2 regions of the Aquabacterium sp. A3 genome follow, and region 2 is predicted to be linked to the other one. Evidence: predicted binding sites of a transcription regulator. Region 2 holds the regulator's gene; the other holds the start of a gene.
The links. The regulator FliA, encoded in region 2, starts transcription of late flagellar genes. The targets are predictions, from matches to a motif close to CTAAAGTTTNNNNNNNNNNNGCCGNTA.
Positions count from the first base shown of each region.

Region 1: WNB94_RS04350 (flagellin N-terminal helical domain-containing protein) is a predicted target of FliA. The motif match lies at 9,165-9,191, and genes of this name have one in related genera.

Region 1 covers NZ_JBBPEV010000001.1:979,069-990,935, forward strand. The annotation lists gene WNB94_RS04290 (CobD/CbiB family protein) at 1-506, opposite strand, end outside; gene WNB94_RS04295 (CoA pyrophosphatase) at 562-1,251, opposite strand; gene rplS (50S ribosomal protein L19) at 1,407-1,763, opposite strand; gene trmD (tRNA (guanosine(37)-N1)-methyltransferase TrmD) at 1,881-2,675, opposite strand; gene rimM (ribosome maturation factor RimM) at 2,693-3,307, opposite strand; gene rpsP (30S ribosomal protein S16) at 3,343-3,600, opposite strand; gene WNB94_RS04320 (hypothetical protein) at 3,866-4,330, shown strand; gene WNB94_RS04325 (AIR synthase-related protein) at 4,416-5,543, shown strand; RNA gene ffs (signal recognition particle sRNA small type) at 5,589-5,687, shown strand; gene aroB (3-dehydroquinate synthase) at 5,798-6,922, shown strand; gene WNB94_RS04340 (deoxyguanosinetriphosphate triphosphohydrolase) at 6,947-8,083, shown strand; gene WNB94_RS04345 (glycosyltransferase family 2 protein) at 8,087-9,139, shown strand; gene WNB94_RS04350 (flagellin N-terminal helical domain-containing protein) at 9,440-10,402, shown strand; gene WNB94_RS04355 (hypothetical protein) at 10,445-10,594, opposite strand; gene WNB94_RS04360 (flagellin N-terminal helical domain-containing protein) at 10,646-11,647, shown strand; gene fliD (flagellar filament capping protein FliD) at 11,771-11,867, shown strand, end outside.
Region 2 covers NZ_JBBPEV010000003.1:208,582-220,448, reverse strand. The annotation lists gene murJ (murein biosynthesis integral membrane protein MurJ) at 1-108, opposite strand, end outside; gene rpsT (30S ribosomal protein S20) at 286-579, shown strand; gene WNB94_RS12645 (DUF3579 domain-containing protein) at 669-1,019, opposite strand; gene WNB94_RS12640 (aspartate aminotransferase family protein) at 1,317-2,516, shown strand; gene argF (ornithine carbamoyltransferase) at 2,522-3,454, shown strand; gene WNB94_RS12630 (methyl-accepting chemotaxis protein) at 3,465-4,826, opposite strand; gene WNB94_RS12625 (RNA polymerase sigma factor FliA) at 4,877-5,590, opposite strand; gene WNB94_RS12620 (flagellar biosynthesis protein) at 5,611-6,444, opposite strand; gene flhF (flagellar biosynthesis GTPase FlhF) at 6,455-8,143, opposite strand; gene flhA (flagellar biosynthesis protein FlhA) at 8,140-10,245, opposite strand; gene flhB (flagellar biosynthesis protein FlhB) at 10,261-11,412, opposite strand; gene WNB94_RS12600 (SpoVR family protein) at 11,553-11,867, opposite strand, start outside.

The DNA.
Region 1 (11,867 bases), on a different contig from region 2:
GCACCAGCCGGGCCCAGGCCAAGGGTGGAGAGCGCCACAAACCAGAAGAACACGCCAAACACATGGCGATGCGCCGCCAGCAGCGAGTACTCCAGCACGTGGCGCAGGATTTCGGTGCGGGGCAACTCCGAGGCATCCACACTCTGCCACTGGGCCAGCAATTCACGGGCGCGGTCTTCCCGCCCCTGCTCGATGGCATCACGGATGGCCGTGAAGTGGTGGCTGAACTGCCGAAAACCGAGCATGAAATACAGCACCACCACGTTGAACACGAGCGCCAGCACGGTGCTGTAGCGGTCAACCACCATGAACAGCACGCCCGTCAGCGCGGCCGGCACGATCACGGTGATGGCCCAGACCACCTTGGCATGGACCGCATCACCGGCGTCAAAATTGCGGCCAGCCCAGCGCACCCACCCCACCAACGCGTGGTGGATGGGATTGAGGTTGGACAAGGGCTTGAGTTGTTCGGCCAACAGCGCAAACAACACGGCAAAAAAGCTCATGAACGCATCATAGCGGCCCCGCCCGAGCCGCCATGCAGTGAACCACCGCCCGAGCTCACGCCGACAGGAAACGGTAGAGATTGCGCAACATCGCGGCGGTCGCACCCCAGATGAAATACTCCTTGTCGGGCGAGGACTGCCAGGGCATGGAATAAAACTCGAGTTTGGTGCCTGCCAGGTCGAACGCCCGCCGCTGGTGATGGCGTGGGTCCATCAGGAACGACATCGGCACCTCGAAGACCTCGTCGACCTCGTTGGGGTCGTGCACCAGGTTCAGCCGGTCCAGCTCATCAGGCACCGGATCGATGAGCCCCACCACCGGCGTGACCACAAACCCCGTGCCCGTGGTGTAGGTGGGCAAGGTGCCCAGCACTTCCACCCGCTCTGGCGCCAGGCCCACCTCTTCCTGGGCCTCCCGCAGCGCCGTGGCCACCGGGGTCAGGTCAGAGGGCTCGCTGCGCCCGCCAGGAAAACTGATCTGGCCGCCGTGTTTTTTCAAGTGGGCGGTGCGCTGGGTGAGCAGCACCGCTGGCTGCTGCCGCATCACCAGCGGCACCAGCACGGCAGCCGCCACCGGATCCGGGGCCTGGTACCACCGCTCGACCTCGATGTCGGGCTGCCAGATGGGCGGCGTGCGAAAACGCTCGGCCAGCGCCGGTCGGCTCCAGCGTGCCGCATCCAGGGCGGGGAGGTGGAGATCGTGGCCGAGCAGTTCGGCCAGACGAGGGTCAATGGTCAGCGCCATGCGTCAATGATAAAAGCCGCCGACGCGAGTGCGAGGGCGGCTTGAAATATCCGAGCGGTGATATCGGCTCAGGCCAGCTTTTGCCTTGGGCGAAAGCCGGTTTGCCATGCGGTGCATGGCACCACTCAGCCTGACGCTGAGTGGCTTCGCTTCGCTCAGGCCAGCTTTTCCTTGATGCGTGCGGACTTGCCGGAACGCTGACGCAGGTAGTACAGCTTGGCGCGGCGCACATCACCACGGCGCTTGACTTCGATGTTGGCGATCAGAGGGCTGTACAGCTGGAACGTACGCTCCACGCCTTCGCCGCTGGAGATCTTGCGCACGATGAAGCTGCTGTTGAGGCCGCGGTTGCGCTTGGCAATCACGACGCCTTCATAGGCTTGCAGACGCTTGCGGGTACCTTCAACCACCTTGACGCTGACGATCACGGTGTCGCCAGGGGCGAACGAAGGAATGGTCTTGTTCAGACGAGCAATTTCTTCTTGCTCGAGTTGCTGGATGATGTTGGACATCAATGGGCTCCTAGATGATCTTGCCCGCACCTTGATGAATGGTGGGCTGGCGGCTACAGGGCAGCGCCCTGGGCTTCCAGACCGATGCGGTCGGGTAGAGGATCGGAAAACCCAAGATTATAGCGCAAGTCCGCGCAAAAAGTCTTCATCCTTTTTGGACAGCTCTCCGCGGGCCCGCGCGGCCTCGATCAGCTCGGGGCGGCGGCGGGCGGTGATCGCCAATTGCTGCTGCCGGCGCCACCGCGCGATCTCTGCATGGTGCCCCGACATCAACACGGCAGGCACCGACATGTCCAGGGGGTGCGCCTGCTCGCCACCGACCTGCGGCCCACCCAGGGTCAAGACCTCTGGCCGGCTGTAATGAGGGCAATCCAGCAGGCCGTTGGAAAAACTGTCCTGCTCGTGCGATGCGGCGTCATGCAGAACGCCGGGCTGCAGGCGTGCCACCGCATCCACCAGGGTCAAGGCGGGCAACTCTCCGCCGGACAGCACATAGTCACCCAGGCTGATCTCTTCGTCCACAAAGGCGTCAATGAAGCGCTGGTCCACGCCTTCATAGCGCCCGCACAACAACACACAGCCGGGAGAGGCCGCCAACTCGGCGACGCGCGCCTGGGTCAGGGGCCGTCCGGCTGGACTGAACAAGATCACCGGCAAAGGCCCCAGCCCCGCCTGGGCCTGGTGCTGGCGAATCGCCTGCAGGCAACGCACCAGGGGCTCCACCAGCATGACCATGCCGGGGCCGCCGCCAAAGGGCCGGTCATCCACCCGCCGATAGGCGCCCTCGGCGTGATCGCGCAAGGGCCACAGGTGCAACTCGACCAGGCGCTGCTCAAAGGCGCGGCGGGTCACGCCCACCTGCTGGAAGGGCCCGAACAGCTCAGGAAACAGGGTGATGATGTCGAAGCGCACGGCGCCTGTCACCGGACTCAGTAGTCCAGTCCCCAGTCGGCCACGATGCGACGCTCCGCCAGGCTGACGCTGTCGATGTAGGCCGAAACAAAGGGGATCAGACGCTCGATCGCGCTGCCGTCTGCGGCTTGGGCCTCGCAGCGCAGCACACAATGCGGCCCGGTTTCAATCAAACCAGCCACACGGCCCAGGGCCTCACCCTCACGGTTGAGCACGTCCAGACCGATCAGGTCGATCCAGTAAAACTCGTCATCGTCGGGGGTTGGGAACGCGGATCTCGACACGAACACGCGAGCGCCTTTGAGCGACTCGGCGGTGCTGCGATCGTCCACCCCTTGGGCGGTCACCACGATGGCGTCACCCTGCTCTCGGGCTTGGCGCACCTGAAGAAACCTGGGCTGGCCAAGCAAGTTGGGTACCGCCGGCCGCTTGACGCCACCCGGAAATTCGGCCGGTTTCAGAAACCAGCGCTTGGTGCAGAACAGGGCCTGGGGATCGGGCGAAAAAGGCAGAACCTTGAAGCCACCCTTGATGCCCCAGGCGTCCAGCACACGCCCCACCTCGACCGCATCGTCGGGCCACACCTCGCCATCGATCAGCACAGGGGCTTTGGCGGTGGTGGGCTCACTCATGCGGCAGGGCAGGCAAGGCGATCGACGAACGTCGATCAGGCCGCAGCGGCCTTGGCCTTGGCTTCGCGCAGCAGGCGAGCCACGGTGTCGGACATCTGGGCGCCATTGCTCACCCAGTGTTCGATGCGGTCGGTGGAGACACGCAGGGTTTCAGCCTGGCCAGATGCCACGGGGTTGTAGAAACCCACGCGCTCCAGGAAGCGGCCGTCACGGCGGCAACGGCTGTCAGCAGCCACGATGTTGTAGAACGGGCGCTTCTTGGAGCCGCCGCGCGAGAGTCGAATCACGACCATGATGTGTCCTTCAGTTGGGTTCAATCGACCATCCCGCCGGGAGACACTCGGGCGATCAGGCCAGGCGGTGCACACAAGGCCCAGGCCTCGCCGCACACCACAGGTTTTCAGCCCACTTAGATACGCGCAGGGCATTCACCCCACGTAGGCCGGAAAACCGCGCATTATAGTCAGCAACCGGCGATTTGGGTAGTCCCTCGTCCCGCGCGGCCCACATTCCCCTTTTTCGATCTCTTGTTCGATTTCTTGACGCCCTGCCCCTGCCATGTCTTCCAGCTCGTCTTCCATCAAGTCCAAGGCGCTGGCCACCTGGGCCGCCGTCCTGGGCGGCCCCTTCGGCCTGCACCGTTTTTACCTGTATGGGCTGAATGACCGCCTGGGTTGGCTGTGCCCCATCCCGACACTGGCCGGGGCCTGGGGCGTGCGCCGGGTGTTTGAGCTGGGCCAAAACGACCAACTGGCCTGGGTGCTGCTGCCGGTGTTGGGCTTCATGGTGGCGGCGTGCATGTTGCAGGCCATCATCTACGGGCTCACGCCAGACGAGGCCTGGCACGCACGCCACAACCGCCTGGTGCCGCCCGCACAGCGTCCTGCCAGCGGCTGGGGCGTGGTCATTGGCATCGTGACGGCCTTGCTGGTGGGGGCCACCGTGTTGATGTCGACCATCGCCTACTCGGGACAGCGCTACTTCGAATACCAGATTGAAGAGGCCCTGAAGATCAGCCAATGACACACCGCCACGGCATCGTGCGGCGCCACACGGCGACGGTGTGCAGGATAATCACGGGTTTTCTGCACCCCGACGCTGACCGCCCATGACCGCCGCCACGCCCCCGAACCAGAATGCCCCCCTCACCTACGACCAGGCCGGCGTCAACTACGACCTGATCGACCCGCTGAAGGTGGCCGCACAGCGTGCTGCCGCCGCCACGGGCTCGCACCTGGCCAGCCATGGCTTCAGCGAGGTGCTGGCATCCCGCGGCGAATCGGCCTATGTGGTCGATGTGGGCCCGATGTACCTGGCCTCGATCGTGGAATGCCTGGGCACCAAGACCCTGGTGGCCGACGAGATGGCCACCCTGACGGGCAAGAGCTACTACGACAGCATCGCGCAAGACACCATCGCCATGGCGGTGAACGACCTGATCACCGTGGGCGCCACGCCCCTGGTGGTGCAGGCCTACTGGGCCGCCGGTGGCTCGGACTGGTTTGGCGACAAGGTGCGCGCCAACGCCCTGGTGGCCGGCTGGAAAAAGGCCTGCGAGGTCTGCAACGTGGCCTGGGGCGGCGGCGAAACGCCTGCCCTGGCCGGCATCGTGGCCGATGGCCGGGTTGATCTGGCGGCATCCTGCACCGGCATCATCAGCCCCAAGACCCGCTTGTCGGTGGGCGATGCACTGGGCGCCGGCGACGCCATCGTCTTCCTGGCCTCCAGCGGCATCCACGCCAACGGCCTGTCGCTGGCGCGCAAGCTGGCCGAGCGCCTGCCCCAGGGCTACCTCACCGACATCGGCAACGGCCAAAGCTACGGCGAGGCCCTGCTGGCGCCCACCGTGCTGTACTCGCCCGTCACCGAAGCGCTGGCCAAAGAAGGCATCATCCCCAACTACTGCGCCAACGTCACCGGCCACGGCTGGCGCAAGCTGCTGCGCCACCCCAAGCAACTCACCTACCGCATCACCCAGGTGCCGCCCAAAACCCCGGTGCTGGCCTTCATGCAGAAGGAATGCGGCCTGGACGACCACGAGGCCTATGGCACGCTGAACATGGGCGCCGGCTTTGCGCTGTACGTCAAGCCCGAGCACGCCGAGCGCGTGGTGGCCGTGGCCAAGGGCCTGGGCATCGACGCCTGGGTGGCGGGCCGCGTGGAAGACGGCCCCAAACAGGTGATCATCGAACCGCTGGGCGTCACCTACGGTGCGGATGAATTGCAACTGCGCTGACCACATTGACAAGGCGGGCGCTCGGGATCGCCTACAATCCACGGTGACGGGCCTCCCCGCATGGGGGCGCGGCCAACCGGGTCAGATCGGGAACGAAGCAGCCCTAACCGTTTGCCTTCAGTGCCGGGGTTAAGGCTCGTCACCCCCTCTCTTTTCCCCGATTCTTCCTCCTGATTCATTCGGGTCTGGATGCCTGCCACCGCGACACGGTGCGCCGTCTGGTCGGGCCATCCGTCCCTCAGCTGACGGCATTCATGGCAACGACCACCCTCTCTGCAGCACGCCCCGCCCCTGAAGGCACCAGCACGGTGTCCATCGACCTGGGCGACCGAAGCTACGACATCCTCATCGGCGAGGGTTTGCTGGAGGCGGCCGACACCTTCGCTGGCCTGCCGCGCGCCAGCAAGGCGCTGATCGTGACCAACACCACGGTGGGCCCGCTGTACACAGCGCGCCTGCGCCAGGCCATCGCACCGCTCTACCAGCAGGTGCTGGATGTGGAGCTGCCCGACGGCGAGCAGTACAAAGACTGGCCCGCGCTGAACCAGGTCTTCACCCGCCTGCTGGAAGAAGCCGCCGACCGCAAGACCGTGCTGTATGCCCTGGGGGGCGGCGTGGTGGGCGACATGACCGGTTTTGCCGCCGCGTGCTACATGCGCGGCGTGCCCTTCGTGCAGGTGCCCACCACCTTGCTGGCCCAGGTGGATTCGAGCGTGGGCGGCAAGACCGCCATCAACCACCCGGCCGGCAAGAACATGATCGGGGCCTTCTACCAGCCCCTGCGCGTGGTGTGCGACCTCGCCACGCTGGACACCTTGCCGCAGCGCGAGTTGCTGGCCGGCCTGGCCGAAGTCATCAAGTACGGCCCCATCGCCGATGCGGAGTTTCTGGCTTGGCTGGAAGCGCACATGGACGCCCTGCTGGCGCGTGACCGGCAGGCCCTGAAGTACGCCGTGCAGCGCTCGTGCGAGATCAAGGCCTGGGTGGTGGGGCAAGACGAAAAAGAGTCTGGCCTGCGCGCCATCCTCAACTACGGCCACACGTTCGGCCACGCCATCGAGGCGGGCCTGGGCTACGGCGAATGGCTGCACGGCGAGGCCGTGGGCTGTGGCATGGTGATGGCGGCCGACCTGTCGGCCCGATTGGGCCTGATCGACGAGACCACCTCACAGCGCATCCAGGCCTTGATCGCGCGCACCGGGTTGCCCGTCAAGGGCCCGGCCCTGAGTGCCGACCGCTACCTGGAGCTGATGCAGGTGGACAAAAAAGCCGAGGGTGGCGAAATCCGTTTTGTGGTGATCGGCCCGCTGGGCACCGCCGGCATGCGTCCCGCGCCCGAGCGCCTCGTGCGCGAGGTCATTGCGGCGCACACGTGCTGACACCGCACCAAGCAGGCACGCACCATGTGGCTCGCCCCCTACGCCAGTCATCCTGAGAAGACCAAGGGGCGCCGCCATGCGGAAGCGCCCGCGCCCACCCGGAGCGATTTTCAGCGCGACCGCGACCGCATCGTGCACAGCACGGCCTTCAGGCGCCTGGTGTACAAGACGCAGGTGTTCCTGAACCACGAGGGCGATCTGTTTCGCACGCGGCTGACGCATTCACTGGAGGTGGCCCAGCTGGGGCGCTCCATCGCTCGCTCTTTGGGCCTCAATGAAGACCTGGTCGAAGCCATTGCACTGGCCCACGATCTGGGGCACACCCCCTTCGGTCACGCCGGGCAGGATGCCCTGAACGATTGCATGAGGCCGCATGGCGGCTTCGAACACAATCTGCAGTCGCTGCGCGTGGTTGATGAGCTGGAAGAGCGCTACCCGGCTTACAACGGTCTGAACCTCAGCTTCGAAACGCGTGAGGGCATCCTCAAGCACTGCTCTCGCCAGCACGCAGAGATGCTGGAGGCCCACGAGCCGGGTGGGGTCGGCCAGCGTTTTCTGCAAGGCACGCAACCCAGCCTGGAGGCACAGTTGTGCAACCTGGCCGATGAGATCGCCTACAACGCCCACGACATCGACGACGGTGTGCGCTCGGGACTGATCACCCTGGAGCAGTTGGATGTGGTGCCGCTGTTCACACGCTTCCGTGACGAGTCGCTGAAGGAATTTCCGCACGTGCAGGGCCGCCGCCTGTTGTTCGATGCCATCCGGCGCATGCTGTCCCAGCAGGTGTACGACGTCATCGACGCCACGCAGGCACGCATTGCCGAATACATGCCGCTGACGGCCGATGAGGCACGAACCTGCCCGCCCCTGGTGCGCTTCACCGCCGAGATGCGCGATGCCAGCACCCAGCTCAAGCGCTTCCTCTTCAAGGCGCTGTACCGCCACGAACAGGTCAACGACACCACAGCGCGCGCCAAACAGGTGGTGGTCGAGTTGTTCGAGGTGTACGTCGATCGCCCCCAGGACATGCCAGACGACTTTGCCCAGCGTGGTGACCGGCATCGCGCGGTGGCCGACTACATCGCGGGCATGACCGACCGATTCGCCATCCGCGAGCACGAGCGACTCACGGGGCAACGCCTGTTTCAGGACCACTGACCCATGCCCACCGTTGCCCTGGTGATGATTGCGCGCAACGAGGCCCGCTGCATCGCGCGTTGCCTCAACAGCGTGCGCACCTGGGTGGACCGCATGGTGGTGCTGGACACCGGATCGTCCGATGACACGATGGCGATCGCCCGCGCATGCGGGGCAGAGGTTCATGAGGCCGCCTGGTCAGACGATTTTTCTGCCGCACGCAACCAGGCACTGGCGCTGGGCGGGTGTGACTGGCATCTGGTGCTGGATGCAGATGAGTGGTTGATATCAGGCGGCGAGGCGCTGGCCGCGCTGCGCGAACAGCCGCCGGAGTTCGTGGGCACGCTCACCGTGGACAGCGTCTTCGAGCAGGCGATCGGGCCACAAAGCTGGTCGCCCTCGCACCAGTCACGGGTGCTGCCAGGCACGGTTCGCTACACCGGCCGCATCCACGAGCAGCCAGCGCACCAACTGCCCGTTCGTCATGTGCCCATCGTGGTGGGACACGATGGTTACCTGCCTGAGCCCATGGCCCGCAAAGGTGAGCGCAACCAGCGATTGCTGGCGCAGGCCTTGCGCGACACGCCCGATGACGACTATCTGCTCTACCAGTTGGGCAAAGACCACGATGTGCATGGCCGCTACGCACCGGCCTGCGACGCATTGCTGAAGGCCTTGGCCTTCTGCCCCGCGCAGGCGCCTTACCGCCATGACCTGGTGCTGCGCACCTTGCACGCGCTCAAGCAGTTGAACCGCCTGCCAGAGGCCATCGACCTGGCCCAGCAAGAGATGCCGCACTGGTCACACTCTGCCGACTTTCACTTCACGGTGGGCGATGTGCTCTTGAGTCATGCGGTGAGCCTGCCGCCCGAAGAGGCCCAGGAGGTGCTGCCGCTGATCGAAGCCTGTTGGCTGCGCTGCATGGAGCTGGGTGACACCCTCACCCTTGAGGGTGCCGTGAAGGGACGTGGCAGCCACCTGGCTGCACACAACCTGGTGGTGTTCTACGAAAGCCTGGGGCTGCCCGAGCGCGCCGAACCCTGGCGCATCGTGGCAGCCTCCGCCAACACCCGCTGATTTGAGGGGCCTGGAGGCCGGCAGCCTCAAGTCCCTGCCCGAGTGGCCGACAACATCAGACCGGGCCTCGCGTCTTGCGTCAGCCAGATCAAGATCCCGGGCAATTCGAGAAATAAAGCACTTAAGTCAGCGCCACTTTGATCGATAACCAAACCAACGGTGCTTGACAAGGCACCGGGGTCCGGTTAGCCGGCCAGACGTTTCGGGCAGCGATGCAAGAAGCACTGGATGACTAGCGTCGGGCAAGCTGTTCTTAGACGCAGTCATCTTGCAGTTTGGTTTACGAAATAGGAGTCCACCATGGCACAGTCAGTCAACACCAACATCATCTCGCTGAATGCCCAGCGCAACCTCAGCACCTCCCAGTCTTCTCTGGCCACCTCGATGCAACGCCTGTCCTCGGGTCTGCGCGTCAACTCTGCCAAGGACGACGCCGCCGGTCTGGCCATTGCCGAGCGCATGAGCGCCCAGGTTCGCGGCATGAACGTCGCTGTGCGCAACGCCAACGACGCCATCTCGCTGACGCAAACCGCTGAAGGCGCCCTCGGCAAGATCGGTGACAACATGCAGCGCATGCGTGAACTGGCGGTGCAGTCCCGCAACGCCACCAACAGCACCGGCGACCGCGCCAACCTGCAAAAGGAATTCCTGCAACTGCAGGAAGAAATCGGCCGCACGATCGAAGGCACCAAGTTCAACGGCAAGGCCCTGTTCGCTGGTGAAGGCGCCGACCTGGAATTCCAGGTGGGTGCAGGCACCACCGCCCAGGACAAGATCACCGTGACCGGCGCCACCCTGAACGGCGGCACCACCGGCGCGGCCCAGACCGTGATCGATGCCTACGACAACGCCACCGATGACGCCAGCCGTCAAACGGCGGTGGTCGACATCATGGCCTCCGTCATCGACACCGCGTGGGCCACCGGCGCCACCGGCATCGGCATCGGCGGTGTGGACAGCACCGGCGCTGATGCCTCCATGCAAGACATCGATGACGCCATCAACGTGATCGACAAGGCCCTGGACATCGTCAACGACAAGCGCGCCTCCTTCGGTGCGGCCCAGAACCGCTTCGAAGCCGTGATCTCGAACTTGCAGGTCAACATCGAGAACCAGTCGGCTGCCCGCGGTCGCATCATGGATGCCGACTTCGCCACCGAAACCTCGAACCTGTCTCGCTCGCAGATCCTGCAGCAGGCTGGCGGCGCCATGGTGGCCCAGGCCAACCAGCTGCCCCAGCAGGTTCTGTCCCTGCTGCGCTGAGCACGGCTCAAGCCCTCGAACGCCACCCTGCGGTGGCGTCACTCAGCCGACCTCCGGGTCGGCTTTTTCATTTTGATCAGTTGAGAATTGGGCGGAGAAAGGGCTTTTCATCGCCGCATTGCACCCCTCGAAGTTGCCGAATACTGATGACAACAGGTCGAAGCAACGGTTCATGACGACTTTGGCCTGCATACCGCAGGCCGGCCTTCTCGGCCGGGAGTCATGAGTTCTTAGGAGTGCACCATGCCCCAGACGATCAACACCAACATCATCTCGCTGAATGCTCAGCGCAACCTGAACACCTCGCAGACGTCGCTGGCGACGTCGATGCAACGCCTGTCTTCAGGCTTGCGGGTGAACTCGGCCAAGGACGACGCGGCCGGCCTGGCGATTGCCGAGCGCATGAACAGCCAGGTGCGTGGGATGAATGTCGCCATCCGCAACGCCAACGACGCCATCTCGCTGGCACAGACGGCAGAAGGTGCACTGGGCAAGATCGGCGACAACCTGCAGCGCATGCGCGAGTTGGCCATCCAGTCGCGCAACGCCACCAACAGTGACGGCGACCGAGCCAACCTGCAGAAAGAATTCCGCGAGCTGCAAAAAGAAATCAGCCGCACGATCAACAGCACATCGTTCAACGCCAAGCCCCTGTTTGATGGCTCGGCTGAAGAAACGATGTCCTTCCAGGTCGGCGCCGGCACCACCGAATACGATCGCATCGACCTGGGGTCGATCAACATGGTGAGCAACACCGCAGGCGACACCACCCCGGTCGCCGCGGCTCGCACCACCTTGAGCGACAACCTGACCGATCCGCCCCCGATTGCCGCCGCCAGCATCGCCGATGTGATGCAAACGGTGGTGAAGAACCTGGGCACCGATGGCGCCGACGCAGGCGACGCGGAAGGCCTGGCCATCGGCGGCTATCAGGCCGACGACACCACCCCGGTGGATGGTGACATCATCGACCAGAGCATCCGCATGATCGATGGCGCACTGGACAAGATCAACGATGCCCGGGCCACCTTTGGTGCTGCGCAGAACCGCTTCGAGGCCGTGATCGCCAACCTGCAGATCAACGTCGAGAACCAGGCCGCCGCCCGCGGCCGGATCATGGACGCGGACTTCGCGGCCGAAACCGCCAACCTGTCGCGTGCCCAGATCCTGCAGCAGGCGGGCACCGCCATGGTGTCTCAGGCCAACCAGTTGCCACAGCAGGTGCTGAGCTTGCTGGGCCGATAAATACGCACGGCAGTCAGCGGACGGCGAAGATCTCCGCTCAAGTTTCTGCCGATGCAGCCGATTCTCCCGTCGTCCAGGTGTCTCGAATGAGCCCTGGACGAATGTGCATTGGAGGTACCCATCATGGCCACACTGAGTTCACTGGGCGTTGGCGCCGGATTTGACACGGAGTCTCTCGTCACCAAGTTGGTGTCGTTGGAGAAAGCTCCCGCAGAAAAGA
Region 2 (11,867 bases):
GGCGCTGGCCCCGAAGGCAGAGGCCACCAGCAACTCGCGCACGAGCCCGGTGATGCGGGACGCCAGTGTCAACAAAGACACGACGGAGGCAGATTTGAACAGGCTCATGGGCCGCGATTATAGGAAGCGGCCTGGGGTGCGCCTTGTCATTTTTGGGTCTCTTATGGTATGCTTTTGGGCTTTCCAACCAACTGGTGCCGCTGTGGTGCGAGCTGGCGTGGGCTTAGGCTGCAGCTTGCCTGCGGTTGGCCGCCCGCCTCAGGCATCCCCGGCGCCCCGAAGATCATGGCATCGTCCAAACCCAAGAAGACCGTCCGCATTGCGTCGGGCCGCAAGCGCGCCCGCCAAAACGTCAAACTGAACGCCGCCAACTCGGCGCTGCGCTCGAAGTTCCGCACCGCCATCAAGGGCGTGCTGAAGGCTGTGCAAGCCGGCGACAAGGCCAAGGCCTCTGACGCCTTCAAGACCGCTCAAAGCGTGATCGATTCGATCGCCGACAAGGGCATCTTCCACAAGAACAAGGCCGCTCGCCACAAGAGCCGCCTGTCGGCCAAGATCAAGGGCATGACCGCTGCCTGATCAGCCGTCACCCTGAACAAAGCCCGCCGTGTGCGGGCTTTTTCTTTGGCGCCGGCGTTGGCACGGCCTTCGGTGTCAAGCCGCCCAGATCAGGCGCGCGGCGCATCAGGCAACAGGCACGCCTCGGCCACCTGTAAATCGTTATCGCGGGCGAAGTTCATGACGAAGTCCCAGGCCATGGGCTCGATCTCGCGCAAGGCCTCATTGACGACCACACACTTCACCCCGTCCAGGGTGGTGGGCACGCAATAGGGTGAGTAGCCGATGTGAGCCCCAGGGCCCAACCTGGCACCGCCAGGACGAAAACAGGACATGGCCCCGGCCAGACGCTCTGCCCAGTCGCTGGGACGAAACACCTTCCCTTGCCGGGTCAGGCCCTGAATGAAGATTTCTCGAGATGGCGAGGGCTTGGGGGCGGCATGGGCGTTGGGCGTCAACACGGTGGCGTTTCCGTCGGACTGGGAATGGGTCAATTCACAGGCAAAACAAGCGCGGCACACGGATTGTGTCCGTGACACGCGGTGAGCAAGCAAGACGACCGGCGGGTGACCAAACGCCTTGCCCGGTGATGGCCGCGACGAATCCGGCGCGCCATGCAGACACCGCCTATTGTCCCGGACCTGGGCGCTGCGCGCAATACGGAGCGCGTTATCCCGTGGCTTTTACATAGAATGTGCCTGGGCGCAGTGTCGGCTGCGCCATTTGTTTTTTCATCCCTTCGCGCTTGAAAGCCTGTCATGTCTGCCCCTGTGTCCATGCCCCACGTGATGCCCACCTATGGCCGCCTGCCCGTTGCCTTGTCGCACGGTCAGGGCGCTGACGTCTGGGACACCGAGGGCCGACGCTACCTGGATGGCCTGTCGGGCATCGCGGTCAACACCCTGGGGCACAACCACCCCAAGCTGGTGCCTGCATTGCAGGATCAACTGAGCAAGATGATCCACTGCTGCAACTACTACCAGGTGCCGCTGCAGGAAGAACTGGCCGCCATGCTCGTGGAGCGCTCGGGGCTGACCAATGTCTTCTTCTGCAACTCGGGTCTGGAAGCCAACGAAGCGGCCCTGAAGATCGCCCGCAAGTACGGCCACGACAAGGGCATCGATCGCGCCGAGGTGGTGGTGTACGAGAAGGCCTTCCATGGCCGCTCCATCGCCACCCTGTCGGCCACCGGCAACCCCAAAGTCCATGCCGGCTTCGAGCCCTTGGTGGAAGGCTTTGTGCGCGTGCCGCTCAATGACATCGCGGCACTGGAGGAAGTGGCCCGCACGCGCCCCAACGTCACGGCCGTGTTCCTGGAAGTGATTCAGGGAGAAGGCGGCATCAACCCGGCCCGCACCGACTACCTGCAGGCCGTGCGCGCCCTGTGCGACCGCCAAGGCTGGTTGCTGATGCTCGATGAAGTGCAGTGCGGCATCGGCCGCACCGGCAAATGGTTTGCCCACCAGTGGTCGGGCATCCAGCCCGATGTGATGCCACTGGCCAAGGGCCTGGGCTCGGGCGTGCCGGTGGGCGCGGTGGTCTGTGGCCCCAAGGCCGCAGACGTGCTCAAGCCCGGTAACCACGGCACCACCTTCGGTGGCAACCCGCTGGCCATGCGTGCGGGCGTTGAAACCCTGAAGATCATGGAGCAAGACGGCCTGCTGGCCAACGCCGCCCAGGTGGGTGAGCACCTGATGGCGGCACTCCGCCGTGAACTGGCAGGTGTGGACGGCGTGGTCGACATCCGCGGCCAGGGCCTGATGATCGGCATCGAACTGGACCGGCCCTGTGGCGTGATCCTGAACCGCGCGCTGGACGCCGGCCTGCTGCTGAGCGTGACGGCCGACAAGGTGGTGCGCCTGCTGCCGCCCCTGATCTTCACACCCGCGCAGGCTGATGAACTGATCGGTATCCTGATCCCGCTCATCAAGCAGTTCCTCTCTGAACCCAAGGCCTGAATCGCATGAAGCCCGGAAACAGCCTCATCAAACATTACCTGCAGTTCAAAGATCTGCGCGCCCAGGAGTACGACTACCTGTTCCAGCGCGCAGCCATCATCAAGCAGCGCTTCAAGAACTACGAGAAGTACCAACCCTTGTCCGACCGCACGCTGGCCATGATCTTCGAGAAGGCCAGCACCCGCACACGCGTGAGCTTCGAGGCCGGCATGTACCAGATGGGCGGCTCGGTGGTGCACCTGACCACGGGCGACAGCCAGTTGGGCCGCAGCGAGCCCATTGAAGACAGCGCACGCGTGATCTCGCGCATGGTCGACATCGTGATGATCCGCACCTACGAGCAAGAAAAGCTCGTGAAGTTCGCGGCCAACTCGCGGGTGCCCGTCATCAATGGCTTGACCAACGAGTACCACCCCTGCCAGATCCTGGCCGACATCTTCACCTTCATCGAGCACCGCGGCTCGATCGCCGGCAAGGTGGTGGCCTGGGTGGGCGATGGCAACAACATGGCCAACACCTGGTTGCAGGCCGCCGAGATCCTGGGCTTCACCGTGCATGTGAGCACGCCCAATGGCTACGAGGTCGACCCGGCCGTGGCCGGCATCGCCAACACCGATTGCTACAAGGTCTTCAAGGACCCGATGGACGCCTGCCGTGGTGCTGATCTGGTGACCACGGACGTGTGGACGTCGATGGGCTACGAGGCCGAAAACGAAGCGCGAAAGAAGGCCTTCGCCGACTGGTGCGTGGACGCCGACATGATGGCCGTGGCCAAGCCCGACGCCCTGTTCATGCACTGCCTGCCAGCCCACCGGGGCGAAGAGGTGGAGGCCGAGGTCATCGATGGCCCCCAATCCGTCGTGTGGGACGAGGCGGAGAATCGCTTGCACGTGCAGAAGGTGCTCATGGAGTACCTTCTGCTCGGGCGGATCGGCTGACCCCTACGGATCAAAAGCGGTACGCCAGACGCAGTCCGCCCCAATGCCGGCCTTGCACCACGATGGGTGCCGAGGCCTCCTTGAGCAACACGAAATTGCCGCCGCCCATGTCGCGTCGGTAGGTTTGCAGCAAGAAAGGCCGGGTGTTGCGCGCCGAGGCCAGGCCGGTGCGGTCGTTGAAGATGCGGCGCCAGCGCGAGTGGGCGGTGTTCCACGCCACATCACCGGTCCGCTGTGGATGACAGTACTGCCGGTTGTGGGTCGAGATGTAGCCGTTGCGGTCTGCGGCGATGCAAAACACCACCTGGGGCAAGGCCTGCAATGGTGGTTCCTGCAACCCTGGCAACAGCGCATCGGTCAAGGCGTTGAAGGCCGTGGTGTGCTGCGCTGGCGCACTGCCCGGAATGGGCTGATAACGGTCATCAAACAACTGGGCGAGGGTGATGCGGCCTTGCTGCACCGCCTGCTCCAGCGCCTGCGCCATCTGAGCCGCCACGCGCTGCGCGAGTTCGATGTACGGCGTGTCGTCGGTCCTCACACCTGATGTGGCAATGACCTCCATCAAGCGCTCGGACACGCCCAGCACACTTTCGCTGCGCTTCAGGGCCCCATCCAGCGACTGGCGGGTGTGCTGTACCTCCTGGCCCATGCGCCCGATCTGCTCATGGATGCCCGACGAGAGCGCGCCACTGTGATCGGCAGCGCCCTTGATGCGCTGCACCCCCGACTCAACACCAGCCAGGGCCTGGGCCAGGCACGCTTGCCCGCCCTGGCGGGCCTGCTCGTCCATGCGCAACTCATCGGCCAGGCGCTGGATGCGCTGGTCCAGGCTGCCCACGGTGCTCATGATGGTTTTGGAGATGTGCTCGACCTGGGTGGACAAGGTCTTGACGGCGTCGGCCACCACCGAGAACCCGGCCCCGGCTTCCCCGGCCCGCTTGGCCTCCACGGATGCATTGAATGCCACCAGCCGAGTCTGCAGCGCCACCTGGGTGATTTCCTGGGCGGCCTGGGCCACATCGCGCAGGGTGTCGACCACCTGCCCGACGTCTCGCCCCACACGGTCGACGGTGTTGCGGGCCTGCTGCATGGCCTGCACGCTGTGGTCGGTTTCTTGATGAATCTGCTGCTGGGCCTGCACGATGCTGTGCAGGTGGCTCACCAACTGCTGCAGGGTGTCGGCCTGTCGAGCGGCCACGGCTGCGCTGTCTTCCAGCGTGCCACGCAGCTCGGCGGCCTCACGCCCCAGGCCACTGGTGTCTCGTGCCAGCGTCTGCGCCAGGGCCGTGGCACTGTGCGCCACGGGCTCATCGGGGGCCAGGGCACCGTCGTCCGTGGCGAGCGCTGGCAACTTCCTGAACGGGGACCACATCGACTGCCTCCTTCAAAGGGGAGACCATCGCAGCGGTGAGCATCATGCCCTCACCATTCTCGCAGCTTGACCCTCAGCCTGGCGATGGACTGGCTGTGGAGCTGGCACACCCTCGATTCGGTCACGCCCAGCACGGCCGCGATTTCCTTGAGGTTCATGTCTTGTTCATAGTACATGCTCATCACGTACTGCTCGCGCTCGGGCAGGTTCTTGATGGCTTCGACCAGGGCATGCCGCATGCGGTGGTCTTCGAGCAAGCTCAGCGGGTCATTGCCTTCATCCGTGACATGCCGGTCGAGGTAGTCGTTGTCGCCGTCTTCGCCACTCATGTCCTCCAGGTAGATGAGCTGGGTGCCGCGCACCTTGCCCAGCATTTCCTGGTACTCGACCAGGCTGAGGCCCATTTCCTTGGCGATCTCGCTTTCATGTGGGGCCCGGCCCAGGCGCTGCTCCAGCTTGTGCACGGCCGATTCGATGTCGCGCTGCTGTTTGCGGGTGCCTCGGCTCATCCAGTCGGCCCCGCGCAGTTCGTCGAGCATGGCGCCGCGGATGCGCTGCGTGGCAAAGGTTTCGAACTGCACGCCCTGCCCGGCATCAAATCGCGTCAGTGCGTCACTGAGCCCGATCATGCCGACCTGGATGAGGTCATCGACCTCGACGTTGGCAGGCAGCTTGGCGATCATCTGGTGTGCCAGGCGCCGCACCAGGGGGCTGTACTGACGCAGCATCGAGTCCATGTCGAGACGACCTTTGGCGGTGTACATGTGTGTCTCCGAGGGCATCATCAGTTGAATACGGGGGCCACGCGCCCGGGCAAGGCGCTGCCGGGCGAGGTCAGGTGCTCAAAGGCGGAGTCGCCCAGCGAATGCGGCAGGGCAGCGTGCAACAGACCGCTGGCCAGCGACAGGAATCGGGCGTCTGGCTGGGCTTGCGCGGCCTGCTGCAGATCCAGCTGCACGGCAAGACGCTGGGCAACGCCCAGAAAATCATCGGCACACCGGGCCAGGCGATCGGCCACCGCCTGCGCCTGCGTGCTGTGCACGGGTGCGGCCACCAGCAGGTCGTAGCTCATCCAGCCGCCCCGCTGCGCCAGCACCTTCACGGCGGCGTAGGCCTGCGTCAGACCCTCGGCCAGGTCGTTGGTGTAGACCAGCGGGCGCACGCTGCATTCACGGGCACGCTGGGCCATCACCCGCGCCAACTCGCTGGCGGGCGCGTGCAAGAGCACGACATCGCTTTGTGGCGAGGCGTCCGCCAGCGCGTCCAGCAAGGTGGCACATGAGCCGCGTGCGTCGGCATACCGCAAGGGCAGGCCTCGCGCCGGCATGTAGCTCACGTGGCTCGAGAGCGCCTCAATGCCTTCGGCGATGTCAAAGGCCACCAGCTCGCCAGGGTCTCGCGCCTGGGGGCTGGCGTCCACCACCAGGGTGCGCAAACCAAAGCTCTCGTAGGCGGTGCACAAACGCTCCAGCACCAGCCCGCCACAGCGGGCCTCCGGGCTGGCCACCACCGGGATGAAACGCAACACACGGGTGGCGAACATCCGGCGCAAACCCTGGGCCTGATCCACCGGAGGGCTTCCGGTGCGGCCTGCAGCATGTCGTTCTGGACGGTTCATGGGCAGCGTGTCAGGCGTGGTTGGCGGCGATGCCGGCGTCCACCGGGGTGGGCGTGGCAAACACCAGATTGACTTCGTTGATGTCCAGCCTATAGGCCGGGTTCAGGCTGGCACGCAGGGCCCGGTGCACCAGGGCTTGCGACGACAACCTGTGCCAATCTTCGGGCACCCGTTGGCCGTTGGCCACACCCAGCACACGGCTCTTGTGACGAATTAACGCATCCAGCGCCGGACCGAGCTTCACGGCCTCGTCCAGCTTCGACAGGATGACGCCTTCGCAGGCGCTGGCCTGGTAGGCGTGCATCACGTCTTCGATGGCATCACCCTGGGTGGCGGCGTTGATGACCAGGAGTTTGCGGATGCTTGGATGGGTGAGCATGTCCAGCAACTCTTTGGTGCGACTGTCACGCTGGGCCATGCCGGCGGTGTCGATCAGGATCAGCTTCTTGGCCGACAGCAGCTCCAGCAGGTCTTCCAGCGCGGCGCGATCGTGGGCCATGTGCACGGGCACGCCCAGGATGCGGCCATAGGCGCGCAGTTGGTCGTGTGCCCCCACCCGGTAGGCGTCCAGCGTGATCAGGCCCAGGTTGGACGCGCCGTGCTTGGCGGCGAACGCAGCCGCCAGTTTGGCGGTGGTGGTGGTTTTGCCCACGCCCGTGGAGCCGATCAGGGCAAAGACGCCGCCCCGGTCCTCGATGGCGGGGGATTGATCTGCGGTGTTCAGGTTGCGCTGCAGCACCTGGGCGGCCCAGGCCTGCTCATCGTGGCCACCATGGGTCACCTCGGCGGGCATCGCGTCCAGCATCTTGCGGATCAGCACGGCCGAGAAGCCTCCGTCCAGCAGCCGTTGCGCCAGGGCCGCCTGAGCGGGCGTGCGGCCCAGCTTCTCGATGAAGGCCATGGTTTCGAAGCGCTCTTTCATCATCGCCCGCAGCGAGCGCAACTCGCCCAGCATGGCGGTGTTGGCCTCCTGAGCGGCCTTGAGGGCCTCGGCCATGGCCGGATCGGCGGTGGGGGCGGCGGCGCGGGGTTGATCGCGACGCGGTGCCACCTGGTCAAACGCCAGCTCGGCGTGGTCTGCGCGCAAGGGCACCACCTGGGCGGCGCGCGTGGCGGGCTCGGCAGCGGCGCGAGCGGGCTCGCGCCGGTCGGGCTGGGGCGCCACCAGGCCTTCGCTCAGGTCCAGGGCCGTGGCCGGTGCGGGGCGGGCTGGCGGGCGTGCTGCAGGGGCAAAACGCTGCTGCAGTTGCTCTTCAGGATTCGCGGCCAGGGCGGGTTCGGTGCGCTCTTGGGCTTGCAAGGCCGCCTGCCGGCGACGCAGCATGCGCTCGCGCACATAGTCCTGGAAGGACAGCGTGCTCATGGCCAACTGCTTGACGTCATCCTGCACCGAATTGGCCAGCGCCGACACACTTTGCAGGGCTTGCTGAGCGCCGCCCTTGCCAGACTTGCCGTCCTTGCGGGAGGGCTGCAGAAAGGACGGCAGCGCCTCTTGATCGCCGGATGGCGATGCCACCTCGGGCGCATCCTGGGCCATGCGGTCCACCGCCGGCACACTGTCGGCCGCCATCGCCAGGATCTCGATCCCGCCCTCAGAGGCGGGCTTGGTGGACAGCACCACGGCATCGTCACCGAAGGCGGCTTTCACCTTCTGCATGGCCTCGCGGCTGTTCCGTCCAGTAAAGCGTTTGACGTTCATGCGTGGCCTCCAATCAGGGTACCGATGCGGATGGAGTGGGTCTCAGGGATTTCGCTGTGCCCCAGCACCTTCAGGCGGGGCGCAGCGCGCTTGAGCAACCGGGCCACGGAGGGCCGGATGGCGTCAGGCACGAGCAGGCAGGCGGGTTGCCCCATGTTTTCCTGCCGGTTGGAGGCCTCGGCGGCCTCGCGGGTGAGGTGGTCGGCCACGCCGGGGTCCAGCATGGGGCCGTTGGCCGAGGTCAGGGCCTGGGTCAGCAGGCGCTCCAGATCGGGTTCGATCGCGATCACGTCCAGCTCCTTGACGGGGCCGTAGATCTGCTGAACGATGGCCGGGGCCAGACCGATGCGGATGCGCCGGGCCAGTTCTGAGGGGTCATTCACCACATTGGGCATGATCGCGGCCTGTTCGGCGATGGTCTCAATGATCGAGCGCATGTCGCGGATGTGCACCCCTTCCTCCAGCAAGAGCTGGAGCACCTTCTGCAGGGTAGAGATGCCGATCATTTTGGGAACCACGTCTTCAATCAGTTTCGGGGCCAGCTTGGTCACATGCTCGACCAGTTGCTGGGTCTCGATCCGTCCCAGCAGCTTGGCTGCCTGGAGTTGCATCAAGTGTGAAAGATGGGTGGCCACCACGGTCGAGGGATCAACCACGGTGTAGCCGGCCATTTGCGCCGCATCCCGCTGACGCTCTTCGATCCACACCGCGGGCAGGCCAAAGGCGGGGTCCACGGCCGCTGTACCGGCAATCGGGTTGGTGACGTGCCCGGGGTTGATGGCCATCAACATGTTGGGGAACACCTCGCCCTCGCCCACCACAGCGCCCCGCAAGGTGATGCGGTACACGCTGGGGCGAAGCTCCAGGTTGTCCTTGATGTGCACCGAAGGCGGCAAGAAGCCCACCTCTTGCGCAAACTTGCGGCGCACGCCCTTGATGCGGTTGAGCAGATCGCCGCCACGCTCTTTGTCCACCAGCTGGATGAGGCGGTAGCCCACCTCCAGGCCGAGGGTGTCCACAGGCTGCAGGTCGTCCCAGGTGGCTTCGCCATTCGGGTTGGCGGGTGCCACCGGGGCCTCTTCCTTCTTGGGGGCATTGGCCGCGCGCTTTTGCTTTTCGTTCATGGACCAGGCCCAGTAACCCAGCCCACCTGCCACCGGCACAAAAATCAGGAACGGCATGCCGGGGATCACGCCCAGCAAACCGATGATGCCCGCCGCCGTGGCCAGCACCTTGGGGTTTTCGAACATCTGCTCGCGGATCTGGCCGCCCACATCCTGCTCTTTGCCCACGCGCGACACCACGATGGCGGCTGCCACCGAGATCAACAAACCGGGAATCTGGGCCACCAGGGCGTCACCGATGGCCAGCACCACATACGCATCGGCCGCGTCACCGGCACCCAGGTTGTGCTGGCTCATGCCAATGATCATGCCGCCGATGATGTTGATGAACAGGATCAGGATGCCGGCGATGGCATCACCGCGCACGAACTTCGAGGCACCGTCCATGGAGCCATGGAACTCGGCCTCTTCGCCCACCTCGCGACGGCGCTTCTTGGCTTCCTTCTCATCGATCAGGCCCGCGCTCAGGTCAGCGTCAATGGCCATTTGCTTGCCGGGCATGGCGTCCAGGGTGAAGCGGGCGCTGACTTCGGCGATCCGCTCGGCGCCCTTGGTGATCACCACGAAGTTGATCACCACCAGCACCGCGAACACGATCAGGCCCACCGCGAAGTTGCCACCGATCAGGAAATGACCAAACGCCTCGATCACGCGGCCGGCGGCCCCGGCTCCGGTGTGCCCTTCCATCAGCACCACCCGGGTGGAGGCCACGTTCAGCGACAGGCGCAGCAAGGTGGTCAGCAGCAGCACCGCCGGGAAGGCCGCAAAGTCCAGCGGCTTGAGCATGCTGGCCGCCACCATCATCACCATCAGCGACAAGGCGATGTTGATGGTGAAGAACATGTCCAGCACCAGCGGCGGCAGGGGCAGCACCATCAACGACAGGATGACGATGACGACCAGGGGCGCCGCCACGGTCTGGAGCTGCCGGGCGTCGGCGCCGGTCAGACGTTGCAATTGCATCACGAAGGCGTTCATGTGCTACCTGCCTGCTCAAACGGGCTGTGGGGTCTGGTGGTGCGGGTCCATCTCGCGCGGCACGTCCAGGTCCGGCATGGTGCCGGGCATGGGGGCCTGGCCACTGAGGGCCTGACGCAGTTGGAAGACGTAAGCCAGCACCTGGGCCACGGCGCTGTACAGCGCCACGGGAATCTCCATGTCCAGCTCGGTGTGGGCATACAGGGCGCGCGCCAGCGGCGGGGCCTCCAGCACCGGCACCTTGTGCTCGGTGGCCACATCGCGAATCTTCAAGGCCAGCACATCCACCCCTTTGGCCACCACGCGAGGGGCACCCATGCGGGCTTCGTCGTACTTCAGCGCCACAGCGTAGTGGGTGGGGTTCATCACCACCAGATCGGCCGTCGGCACCGCGGCCAGCATGCGCTTGCGCGACATCTCGCGCATCTTCTGCTTCATGCGGCCCTTGACCTCCAGGTTGCCTTCGGTCTGCTTGAGCTCGTCCTTGGCCTCTTGATGGCTCATGCGCATGCGCTGGGCAAACAGGAACTTCTGCAAGGGCCAGTCGATGAGGGCGAACAAGGCAATCACCAGCAACATCGCCCCCAGCACCGAGCCCATCGTGTAGCCCAAGTCCGCGAACGCGGCCGGCAGGGGGCGTGACAGCAAGTCCACCATCGAGGGCCAGGATCGGTACAACAAAAACGCCCCGACCGTGCCCAGAATCAATGCCAGCGCACTGCCCTTGAGCGCATCAATGAGCTGCTTTTTGGCAAACAGATTGCCCAGCCCCTGGATGGGATTGAGCTTGCTGAACTTGGGCGCCACCGCCTTGAAAGAGAGCACCCAGCCGCCAGCCAGCACCCCCGCCGCCAGCGACGCCAGGGCGATGGCCAGCCCAAAGGGCACCACCAGCCACAAGGCATCCACGGACCAGCGGGACAGGCGCTCCACCATCATGTCGGGGGCGGCCACCGTGCGCGCGTCAAAGCGCAATCCCGACACCACCTGGGCCTTGAGGCGCTCCACCCAGAGCGGTGTCAAGCCCATCAGCACCCCCGTGGCCGCGAGGATCACCAGAAAATGCCCCAGGTCCCGCGAGCGGACGACGTCGCCGTCTTCTCGGGCTTTGCGCAGCTTCCGCTCACTGGCGGGCAACTGCTTGTCTTGGGAACCTTGGTCGGACATGGTGGGCAAAGATGTGCTGCTTGAACAGCATTCTTTGCCGCCGGCGCCGAATCTTTAGGCCGATAAACAAGTGCCCCGGGGGCTTATTCCGGGGCTGAGAATTTCACCAGGCGAATTGCGCGTCCCAGGCGTGACGAATGTCACTCCATCGATGCCGGGACGACCGTCCATTGCTGCCGAACGTCTCCCGACGCATCGACGCTTTCCATGTGCACCGGAAAGCCCCACAGGCGGGCCACGTGCTTGAGCACCTCGCGCGTGCCGTCGTTCAACGGCCGCCCGTTGTGTTGTGCGTGACGCAGGGTCAGCGATCGATCGCCCCGGAGGTTCACGCTCCAGACCTGGATGTTGGGCTCGCGCGTGCCCAGGTCGTACTGGCGTGACAGTGTCTCGCGCAGACGGCGGTACCCGGCGTCGTCGTGGATGGCGCTGACCTCGTACTCGCTGTCTTCCTC